2 regions of the Thioalkalivibrio sp. ALMg13-2 genome follow, and region 1 is predicted to be linked to the other one. Evidence: predicted binding sites of a transcription regulator. Region 1 holds the regulator's gene; the other holds the start of a gene.
What was found. The regulator FliA, encoded in region 1, starts transcription of late flagellar genes. The targets are predictions, from matches to a motif close to GCTAAAGTTNNNNNNNNNNCNGCCGATA.
Positions count from the first base shown of each region.

Region 2: flgM (flagellar biosynthesis anti-sigma factor FlgM) is a predicted target of FliA. The motif match lies at 2,136-2,163, and genes of this name have one in related genera.

Region 1 covers NZ_KB906103.1:50,070-55,724, reverse strand. Annotated here, with positions in the region: gene F618_RS0104050 (protein phosphatase CheZ) at 1-463, opposite strand, end outside; gene cheY (chemotaxis response regulator CheY) at 559-939, opposite strand; gene F618_RS0104040 (RNA polymerase sigma factor FliA) at 981-1,748, opposite strand; gene F618_RS0104035 (MinD/ParA family protein) at 1,745-2,569, opposite strand; partial or broken gene flhF (flagellar biosynthesis protein FlhF) at 2,738-3,830, opposite strand; gene flhA (flagellar biosynthesis protein FlhA) at 3,874-5,655, opposite strand, start outside.
Region 2 covers NZ_KB906115.1:12,609-18,263, reverse strand. Annotated here, with positions in the region: gene F618_RS0110560 (MerR family transcriptional regulator) at 1-75, shown strand, start outside; tRNA gene F618_RS0110555 (tRNA-Pro) at 325-401, shown strand; gene F618_RS0110550 (flagellar brake protein) at 485-1,201, opposite strand; gene F618_RS0110545 (flagella synthesis protein FlgN) at 1,284-1,769, opposite strand; gene flgM (flagellar biosynthesis anti-sigma factor FlgM) at 1,785-2,099, opposite strand; gene flgA (flagellar basal body P-ring formation chaperone FlgA) at 2,239-2,916, opposite strand; gene F618_RS0110530 (chemotaxis protein CheV) at 3,439-4,377, shown strand; gene F618_RS0110525 (protein-glutamate O-methyltransferase CheR) at 4,582-5,397, shown strand; gene flgB (flagellar basal body rod protein FlgB) at 5,614-5,655, shown strand, end outside.

The DNA.
Region 1 (5,655 bases):
CGTCCTCCCCCGCCTGCCCGAAGAAGCTATCCAGCTCACGCGCGAAATCGCGGAATTCGTCCACCGAGAGCTGCCGGTTGCGAAAGCGCGTCCATTTGGCGGTCAAGTCGGCCGCCTGCTGGCTGAACGACTCGGCGATCGGCAGGCTCGACTCAATGGCGCCCATCGTGGCGTGCGCGGCCTGCTCCGTCATGGTGACCACGTAGTTCAGGCGTTCCTTCGCATCCGGGATCTCCGCCTGGGTCAGCTCTACCAGACGCGAGTCGCCACGGAAACTCTGCAAGGCCTCGTGGAGGTCGCGCGTCAGCTTGCCCAGTTCATCGAAGAGCTCGCGGTCGTAAGGGCGCGCAAGATCCTGCACCAGCGCGCGCGCCGCCACGTCGTCGCCCGCCTCGAGCGTCTGCACCAGTTGCCGGGCCAGCTCGAGCTGGCCGTCGCGTGGGGGGTGTTCCTGTTCAGTCATGAGGAGCCTCTTGCTGGTACGGCGCTGAAGGAGCCGGAGTCCGTCCACCCGCGCAAGCGAGATGGACGGACTCCGTATTCACCACCGGGCGATCCTTAGCCCTGTGCTTCAATACGTTCGAAGATCTTGTCGATCTTTTCCTTCAGCGTTTCGGCGGTAAACGGCTTGACCACATAACCGTTCACACCCGCCTCCGCAGCCTCCACGATCTGGTCGCGCTTGGCCTCGGCCGTCACCATCAGCACCGGCATCGACTTCAGGTTGGCGTCCGCCCGGACGGCCTTCAGCAGGTCGATGCCCGGCATGTTGGGCATGTTCCAGTCGGTAATCAGGAAGTCGAAATCACCATTTTGCAGCATCGGCAGCGCGGTGCTGCCGTCGTCGGCTTCCTGCGTATTATTGAAGCCAAGATCGCGCAAGAGGTTCTTGATAATGCGCCGCATCGTGGAAAAGTCGTCCACGATGAGAATTTTCATTCCCTTGTCCACACGTCACTCCGGGATTCGTAAGGTGAGTTTTAGAATAACTGCAAAGCCGAGCCGTCTTCGAGCCACGACCCCATGCGCGCACGCAGCCGAATGACCGCCTGGCTGCGAATCTGGCTCACGCGTGACTCGGTCACGCCCAGAACAGCTCCGATCTCGCGCAGATTCAGTTCTTCGGTGTAATACAGCGACAGCACCAGGCGTTCGCGTTCAGGCAGGTCCCCCAGGGCCTCGGCCAACTCCTCGCGAAACTCGCCAGCCTCAAGGCTACGCGACGGAGAGACTTCCTGCCCCTCAATCACGCGATCGGCCCCGTCATCCCCGCCGCCGAGATCGTCCAGTGCAAACAGATGGGCTCCGGCGTGGTCCTTGAGCATGTCGTAATAATCATCAATGGGCACATCCAGCTCGGCCGCCACCTCGCTCCCACGCGCCGCACGCCCCTCGCGGGCCTCGACGCTCTGAATCGCGGCGGCAATGCGCCGGCTGTTGCGATGCACCGAGCGCGGCGTCCAGTCGCTGCGACGCAGCTCGTCGATCATCGCACCGCGGATGCGGATTCCGGCGTAGGTGGCAAAGGTCGCCCCCTGCCCACCCTCGAACTGCCGCGCCGCCTCCAGCAGACCGATCATGCCGGCCTGGATCAGGTCATCGACCTGGACCGAGGCCGGCAGGCGGGCCATCAGGTGGTGCGCAATGCGGTGCACCAGTTCGACGTGATCGGCAATCAACTTCTCGTGTCCACCGGTCGCGGTGGACGTCGCCTGGTAGCCGGAAAGTCGATTACGCGTCGTCATCATGCGCTCTGCAGCATTCGTTCCACGAAGAACCCGACGCCCCCGTGGTCACCCCCACCTACTGGCCAGCGGTCCACCGTCCGCGCCAGTTCGGCAAACGCCTTGCCGGCCGGACTGCCGGGATACTGCTGAACCACCGGCGCCCTTTTCTGCACGGACTTGCGCAGATGCTCGTCCATGGGGATATAGCCGGCCAGGTCCAGAACCACCTCCGGCAGGTAATTGCCACAGACGGTATTGAGTTTCTGCATCAGCCGCTCCGCACCCTCGCGGCCACTGACCATGTTGGTGACCATGCGGAAACGCCGCAGCCCATGATCGCGGTGCAGCACCTTGATCAGGGCATAGGCATCGGTAATCGAAGCCGGCTCGTCGCAGACCACTACCAGGGTCTCCTGTACCGCCCGGCAGAACGAAGTCACCGACTCCTGCAGGCCCGCAGCGGTATCCACGATCAGGACATCCAGCGGTTTGCGGTAGGCACTGAAGGCATGGATCAGGCCCGCGTGCTCGGCCGGCGTGAGGTTCGCCATCGCCGCGATACCCGAGGCCGACGGGACCACCTTCACCCCGTCCGGCCCCTGGACCAGGACATCGTCCAGGCTGTCCACCGTGCCGGTCACCAGGTCATGCAGGGTGCGCTCCGGGCGCATCCCGAGCAACAGGTCCACGTTGGCCAGGCCCAGATCCGCATCGAACAGCATCACCTCGCGGCCCAACCGGGCCAGGCCGACCGCCAGATTGACCGAGACGTTGGTCTTGCCCACCCCGCCCTTGCCCGAGGCGACCGCAATGACCTTTAACGGCTTGTTAGTGCGTGGCATAGCGCCCCTTTCCAACCGGCTGAATCAGTTCCAGTGTTGCCGGCTCGGCCCCTTGCGCCGGGCGCAGAGGCGAGCGCGAGCGTCGCGGCGGTTCCATTTCCGCAAGCCGCTCGGCGGCCCAGGTCTCGCGTGCATTGCCAGCCGCCCGCGCGCCCTCCGCGTCGTCGTCCAGCGCCATGCGGGTCAGATACCCCGTATCGACCCGGTGAAAATCCTCGGCGATGCGCTGGCCATCGCTCACGAACCCAAGTCCCAGGTGCTGATCCAGCAGTACCGACAGGACCTCGCCCAGCTGTTCCGCCTCGTCCAGCTTGGTCAGCACCAACGCCGAAGGATCCGCCTTGCGAAATGCCTCCAGTACCCGCCGCAACGTACTGCCCTGAGTCGTGGCCGACACGACCAACCAGCTCTCGGCGCGGATATCCGGCGGCAGATGCGCGAACAGCGACTCCTCTTCCACCGCGCGCGGCGCCTGCCCGGCGGTATCCACCAGGATCAGGTGGCCATCGTCCACGCGCCGCGCCAACTCGCGCAGTTCGCGCGCATTCTGCAGCACGCGCACCGAGATCCCCGCCATCTGAGCGAAGGCTTGCAACTGCCGTGTTGCACCGATGCGCTGGCTATCCAGGGTCACCAGCGTAACCGAATCCGGTCCCATCCGACGGATCTGGCGCAGCGCGATCCGCGCCAGCGTGGTGGTCTTTCCGACCCCGGTCGGCCCCACCATCGCCAGCAACCCACCCTCGTCCAGGATCGACGGGCGATGCGTGGCAATCGCGCCCGAAAGCCGCGCGCGGAGACGTTCCCAAGCCTGCTCGGGGGAGCTGTCATCGAGGATGCTGCCCGCCAGACTGCGGGCCAGCGATTCACTGAAGCCCCGGTCGATCAGGCGTGCCTTGCATTCCGCAGCCAGCGGATGGCGGGCCGCCCAGCGGGCCTGGTCGCTCTCCGCATACTGACGCGTCATCAGGCTGCGCAGGTCGCGCAACTCCTGGCGCATCGCCGTGAGCTCGGGGTCGGCCGGCCAGGAAGGCGCCACCGAATTCGGCGCGCGGTCGGCGGTACGTGCCTCGCGGGCCGGATTTGCAGCCTCCTGCTCGCGAACTGGCTCCGAGGACTCGCCATCCTCCAGGGCGGCGACCACCTCCAGCCAGCCATCCACCCGGCGACTGGAGAGGATCACGGCATCCTCTCCCTGTTGTTCGCGCACCTGACGCATGGCGTCGCGCATGTCCCGGGCCCGATATCGTCTGACATTCATGCTTTGATCTCCTGCGCCGCTCACGCGGCGGAACCCCTATGTCTCATGCGGACTGCTTTTGCGTTTCTTCCTGACCGACCGTGGCCACTACCCGAATCCGCCGGTTGTCGGGGATCTCGGTAAACGCCAGGACGGTCAGGCTGCGAACCGCGCCGCGCAACCAGCCGGCAATCCAGGAACGGATCTCCGGTGCCACCACCAGGATCGCCGGTTGACCGGCTGTCTCCTGGCGGCGCGCCGCGTCAGCAACCGAACGCTGCAGCCGTTCCGCCAGCCCGGGCTCCAGTCCAACCGTGCCGCCCGAGCTGCCCTGGAGGGACTTATGCAAGAGCTGTTCCAGCGACGGGTCCAGGGCGATCAGTGGCAGCTCATCCTCCGGTCCTACAAGGTCCTGGACGATGGAGCGCGCCAGCGCGACGCGCACCGCAGCGGTCAAAGTGCCGGGATCCTGACTCTTCACCCCGTCGTCTGCCAGGGTTTCGGCGATCGTCCGCAGATCGCGGATCGAGACCTGCTCCGCCAGCAGGTTCTGCAACACCTTCAGCACGATCGACAACGACAGCGTCTTGGGCACGAGGTTCTCCACCAGCTTCGGCGAATGGCGCGCCAGCTGATCCAGCAGATGCTGTGCCTCCTCGTGTCCGATCAGGCGGTGGGCGTTCTCGCGGAACACCTGCGACAGATGCGTCGCAATCACCGTCGAACAGTCGACCACGGTATAACCGGCACCCTGGGCCTGGTCGCGATCCGAAGGATCGATCCACAGGGCATCCAGGTTGAAGGTCGGGTCCTTGGTCGGGGTACCCGGGACGGTGCCGAAGACCTCGCCCGGATTGATCGCCAGTTCGCGATCGGGAAACACCTCGGCCTCCGCCACAGTGACGCCCAGCAGGCTGATCCGATAGGCGTTCGGGCTCAGCTCCAGGTTGTCGCGGATGTGCACAGGCTGCAGCAGGAAGCCGAGTTCCTGCGACAGCTTGCGGCGCACACCCTTGATCCGCCCCATCAACTGGCCGTCCTGGGTACGGTCCACCAGCGGGATCAGGCGGTAGCCGACCTCCAGGGAGACCAGGTCCACCGGCGGGACATCTTCCCAGGTCAGGTCACGATCCTCCGAGCGTGCCCCACCCTCGTCTTCCTGCGGGATGCGTTCCACCTCCGCCTCGACCTCGCGGCCCTGGCGTTTGAGCAGGTAGGCCCAGCCAAAGATCAGCGCCGCGAGCCCCAGGAACACGGCGTTCGGCATGCCCGGCACGAGGCCCAGCGCGCCGATCACGCCACCGGCGACGTACAGGACCCGCGGGTTGGAGAACATCTGGCCGTAGACCTGCTGACCCATGTCCTGGCTGCTGGTCACGCGGGTCACGATGATCGCGGTGGCAGAAGACAGCACCAGCGACGGGATCTGGGCGACGATGCCGTCGCCAATGGTCAGCAGCACGTAGTTGGTGGCGGCATCGCCGATCGACATGCCGTGCTGCACCGCACCGATAGTCAGCCCGCCGATGATGTTCACGAACAGGATCAGGATCCCCGCGATCGCATCACCGCGAACGAACTTGGAGGCACCGTCCATGGAGCCGTAGAAGTCCGCCTCGCTGGCGATCTCCTCGCGGCGCTTGCGCGCCTCTTCCTGGGTGAGGATCCCGGCATTCAGGTCGGCGTCGATCGCCATCTGCTTGCCCGGCATGGAATCCAGGGTGAAGCGTGCGCTGACCTCGGACACGCGCCCGGCCCCCTTGGTCACCACCACGAAGTTGATGATGATGAGGATCGCGAACACCACCAGCCCCACGGTGTAGTTGCCACCGACCACGAAGTCGCC
Region 2 (5,655 bases), on a different contig from region 1:
CGCCAGCAGGCCCAGCAGATTATCCAGGACACCATCTCCGAGCTCGAGTCGGTTCTGCGCGTTCTGCGCGCCTGAGGCTCCGACCCTAGGGGGGGCGCCCGGACGTTGTGTTGATGCGATTCGCTACGCTCGTCGCATCCTACGGTGTCCGTCTGAACCCAACTCCAATTCGAAATTTCCGCTCTGTAGGATGCGACGAGCGCAGCGAGTCGCATCAATGGGCCATTCTCGGTGTACGTGACACGAATGGTCCGCACGGATCTCGCTGCAATGGGGTGGCCGACGCTTTCGTGAAGGCGGGGAATCGGATATAGTTCGCGGCTTCGGGGCGTGGCGCAGTCTGGTAGCGCATCTGCATGGGGTGCAGAGGGTCGCAGGTTCAAATCCTGCCGTCCCGACCAAACAGGAACGATCGAAAAAGGCCGCTTCAAGCGGCCTTTTTTGTGTTCGGAGTTGCAGGTGGCGGCGTCGCCTGGGCTCAGGCTCAATCCATCGAGCGGCGGCGCGCCTCGCGCTGGTAATGGAGCAGGGCGATGTTGGTCTGGCGTTCCATCCACTGGGTCATTCCGACGATCTCGAAGCCTGCAAACTCAAAGCCATCACGCGTGCTGCGGCGACGGTTGGCCAGCCGCAGGTCCCCGGAAAGGCGTTCACTGACATCGGGGAGCAAGAGGTTCTCGAAGGCCAGGTTTGCCTGGTCCTCAAGCGCATCCAGAAGGGTGGTGGACAACTCGATGCACATGCCCTGGGCAGAGAGGTCGGCTACCTCGCCGATCACGGGATCCTTCCAGGCCTTCGCATGGAGTTCGATCTGAGGCCGCTGGGCCATCGGGATGTGCACGCGGAACGTTTCGCGGCGTTGCAGGTAGTACAGAGTTTCCGGATAGGTGCACACGTAGAGCGCGCCTTTTTGCTCCTGCTCGATGCGTGTTACATGCGTGCCGAATCGCACTGCAACCCCGCGCAGCGCGGCGAATACGCGCAAGTCCATGCCGGCCTGAACCTGCTGGTGCGCCCGAGGCGGGGTCAGCTCGTCGAGAAAGAGTTCCTTGGCGGCTGGGTCCAGACGGACCAGGGCCGAGGTGTACAGGGGGCCGTCGGTATCCACGCGAACGCTCACGACGGTGAGCTTGTGGTCGAGGTCCTTGAGGATGCCGGCAATCCGGTCCGGCTTATCGACGGTATAGTCCGTGTCGTCCATGCGTCCGAAGTGTTAGGAAGGTGTGAGGACGCAAGGTACTGGTGGATGCCGCGAAAAGCCAGCCTCCACCAGGACCGGCCTCTCAGGCCTGGGTGATCTGGCGTCCGCCGCGGTTTCCGGGCCGGGCGCGGCCATACGGGTCGTAGGTGGCCGCGGGGCCGGTTTCCTCGCCGCGGAGGATCTGCATGGAGAGTTCCACGCGCTGGCGGTCACGGTCGATCAGGCGCGCATTGCCTTGATTCAGAGTGTCGCAGCGTTCGATGGACTGGCGCAGGGCTTGCCACAGGTCGTTCAGTACGACGCCATCCTCCATCTTCGAGAACAGGCGCGCGACGCCCTCGGGACTGAAGGCCTCGCCGGCGGCCTCGATCAGGCCTTGCTGGTTTTGGGTCTCGGTTTCCAGTTCATGCAGCAGGGTCTGCTTGCCGGTCACCACGTCCTGCAGCGTATCGGGTTGGCGCGCTTCGACCGCGCGCGTCTCCTTTAACAGACTCTCTTCCAGCTGATGAGCCAGCCGGATTGAGGTCTCGAGCGAGCGTTGCAGTTTATGGTGCGCGTCGGCATTCATGGGCGATAGACCGGGTTAGCGCAGCAGGCTTTCGAGGTCGATCATGCGATCGGCCAGCTGCTGGTTGTCCACTGGATAGTTGCCGCTGGAGATCGCCTCGCGCAGTTCGGCAACGCGGGCGGCGTCGAAGGGGGCGGTGTCGCCCGCGCCGGCCGCGGCATTCATTGCCTGGGCGGCCCCGGTGAGCGTGACCGAATCATTGTTTGCCGTCGATGCGTTACCGGAGGCCGGGGCTCGGCTTGCCGTGTTGCCGGACTCGTCGCGACCCTTTACCCCGGGGTTCTGGCTGTCGGGGCGCAGGCTGTTCGTATTGAGGCCCTTGATATCCATGATGCCTTCCTGTCGTTGTAACTGTGCTGCAATTGTTTACGGCCAGCGTTGCTGAAACTGTAGGCCTCGGGGGCGGAAAAGTGTAACGGGCTTCACAGTCCGCCTCGAAGATCGTTGGCGTGCCTGGTGGGGCGAGGCCTCAAAGCGCTACCCGGATGTGGCCGGAGGCCTGGATTTCGCCTTCGACGACGCGCCCGGAGGATGCGTTCTTGACGCGGATTCGTTCGCCCAGCGTCCCGTTCTCCAGCGCTTCGCCCTGCATGCGGATGGCGATCGAGCCGTTCTCTGCCAGGATGGTAACCCGCTGGCCGCGACTGATGATCTCGCGCGGGCTCACGTGCTGGGTTCCGATGATCTGACCCGGGCGGATGCTGCGCCGGGTCTGTTGGCCGATCAGGGCATTCTTTTCTTCATGATAACTGCCGGCATGGCGCGAGGTCTCGATTCGCTGGAAACGCAGGTCGCCCGCCGAGAGGGTGTGCTGGCGCGGCAGGGTACGGTTCGCAACCAGCACTTCGGCGTACCGTTCGACCGTCGCCGGCACGTATAACTGCCAGGTCACCGGGCCGGCACACTGGATATGGACAGCGGTGTTGCCGTCACGCCGCCCGCCGGGTGGGAAACGCGCTTCCAGGCCGTCCGTACAGGGGACGAGGCGCAGACGCTTGTCGAGCTGGCCAATCTCGATGGAAACATCCTTCTCGGTATCGGTAACGCCCAGTTCCTGAATCAGGAACTGCTCGGCGGCGTGGCGGATGTCGTCAACCGGGTGGACTTCGGCCCGGACGCTGGTAGACAGCAGTACCAGGGTGAACAAGAGGGCGACTCCGGCAAGGAGACGCGGAATGGCTCGCACGTTTTCGCTCGAGTCGGTCACGCTCGCTGGCGAGGCACCGGAGGGCCCGCCTTTTCCTGGAACGAATGAGGCCCCAACGCGAACGAGCGAACGGATCAGCGTCTTCCTGGCAGCGGAAGAAAATTCTGAAATGGGTCGGCGCTGGTTCATGTTGCGGTCCTGTTTGGTCCTGTCCTGCGCAGCCAGTTCGGTGCGGGCGTCGGACTGTGCGCGAATGGCTCGGGTTTGGCGGATCTTGCGTCGATGTCGAGCGAGTCGCGTGCGGTTTCAGTACGCAAAAACATGCAGATGTCGTGCCAATGAATGGGCATCCCGCGCCGCGCGCGCATTCAAGGCCCGTCGCGGGCGGCCGTTATGGCCATGAGGCGGCGTCAGAAGGCGCATGCACGCAAATGCAAATGACAGGCCGGGGTTGCGCGGTGCACACTTGGCCTTTGAGGCCTGTCCGGTGCTAAGAGCAATCGGGGCAAGGAGAGCGGCACGATGAGTCAATTCATTGACGATGTGAATCAGCGAACCCAGTTGGTGGGGCAGAACCGCATGGAGCTGCTGCTGTTCCATCTGGGCGGGTCGCAGACCTTCGGGATCAATGTCTTCAAGGTCCGCGAGGTGATTCCGTCGCCGCCGCTGCGTCAGATTCCCGGCTCCATGAGCGTGGTACGCGGAGTGGCGACGTTGCGTGGCGGTACCGTGCCGATCATTGACCTGGCGCGAGCGATGGGCCTGCGTGGCGCCGTCGGGGCGGTCGACAACGGGGAGCAGAAGGTGGTGGTCACCGAGTTCAATCGTTCGGTGCAGGGCTTCTGGGTGTCGGCCGTGGACCGTATCGTCAACGTGAACTGGCAGGACGTGAAGTCGCCCCCGCGCGGAACCGGGCGCGAATCCTTCCTGGTGGCCGTCACGGAGATCGACAACAAGCTGGTCGAGATTATCGATGTCGAACGGGTGCTCTCCATCGTGAACCCGCTGCCCAGCGAGATATCGCCATACATCCGCGAGAACGCCCGCGAGGCCAGCGGGCGCAAGGTTGTGATCGTCGATGACTCGGTGGTGGCGCGCAAGCAGATCGAGGGGGCGATCAAGGGACTCGGTTTCGAATACGATGTCTTCAAGGATGGCCAGGAAGCACTGGACTTCCTTGAGCAGAAGGCCGCGGAAGGGCCGGTAGGCGACCAGGTCGAACTGGTGATCTCGGATATCGAGATGCCACGCATGGATGGCTACACCCTGACCGCGCGCATCCGGGACAATCCCGCGCTGCAGAATTTGCGGGTGCTGCTGCACTCCTCACTGAGTGGGGAATTCAACACGGATATGGTCAAGCGCGCCGGGGCCGATGCCTTTTTGTCCAAGTTCAATCCCGACGAGCTGGCGAATGCGGTGCTGGACCAGACCGGGCGCCCGGATCAACAGGCCGAATGACCGGTCGGGCGGAACCGCGTTGCCGCTCGGCAAGCCCGGAGCGGCGACGGGTGGCCGCCACTCGGGCTGTATGGTGCCATGCGCGCGACGCCGTATACTCGATCCGATCTTCGGGATCACCCCGGTTTTCCGGCCAAGAGGCCCCGGTCAAGGATTCGTCATCAGGATGCCTAATCACGATGGACAGCGCTCAGGGATGACTCGGTGATCGATTCCCGCGACTACGAGGAGTTCTCCCGCTTTCTGCAGGACTGCTGCGGTCTGGTGCTGGGCGACAGCCGCCAGTACCTGGTTTCCAGTCGTCTGTCGCGCCTGCTCGACGAGTTTGACTTCAAGAGCGTCCCGGAACTGCTGCATGCCATGCGGCAGGCCCCGAATCCGCGCCTGCGCACCCGCGTGATCGATGCGATGACGACCAACGAGACGTCCTGGTTCCGCGATGGCTTTCCGTTCGAGATCCTGCGTCACGTGTTGTTGCCGGAACTGGCCGCGAAGGGAGGCAGCATCAAGGTCTGGTCCGCGGGCTGCTCCAGTGGGCAGGAGGCCTATACGATCTCGATGGTAGTCTCGGAATGGGAGGAGTCGCGGCCGGCCCGGAAGGTTCCGGTCTCCATTCTGGGCACGGACCTGTCAGAGAAGATCCTGGACGATGCGCGGCGGGCCGTGTACGACGGCCTGAGCATCGTGCGCGGGCTCAGCGAGAGCCGGCGCGCGCGCTTCTTCGAGACCGTCGCGGATGGCCACAAGGTGATCCCGGATGTGCAGCGTCGCTGTCGCTTTCAGAAGCTCAACCTGATCGACAGCTATGCGGCGCTGGGCAAGTTTGACCTGGTGTTCTGCCGCAACGTGCTGATCTATTTCTCGGGCGACACCAAGCGACAGGTTCTTGACGCTATCGCCCGGCAGATGAATCCGGGCGGGTATCTGTTTCTTGGCGCTTCCGAGACCGCAGGGCCCTATACCCAGGCTTTCGAGACCGTACGAACCGAGTACGGCTCGGTACTTCGTCTGAAGTCCTGATGTAATCCAGCCCCGGGGCTGATTCCCGGGAACGCCCGTGCAATGCGGGCGGCGAGTCGTTCCATCCCTTCCCCTGGCTGCCCGCTGTGCCTGCGCCCCTGCGGCACGCCGCTTGAGAATGGCATAACGATTGCTTCAGTCCCCCTGCAAAGGGTCGCAATCGGTGCGCCCCGTTCTCCAAGCGAGGGTCCGCCACGGGCGGACAGGACGGAAGCGATGAGTCTCTCTCTCGACAAGGCGATGGGTATTTCTCCGCAG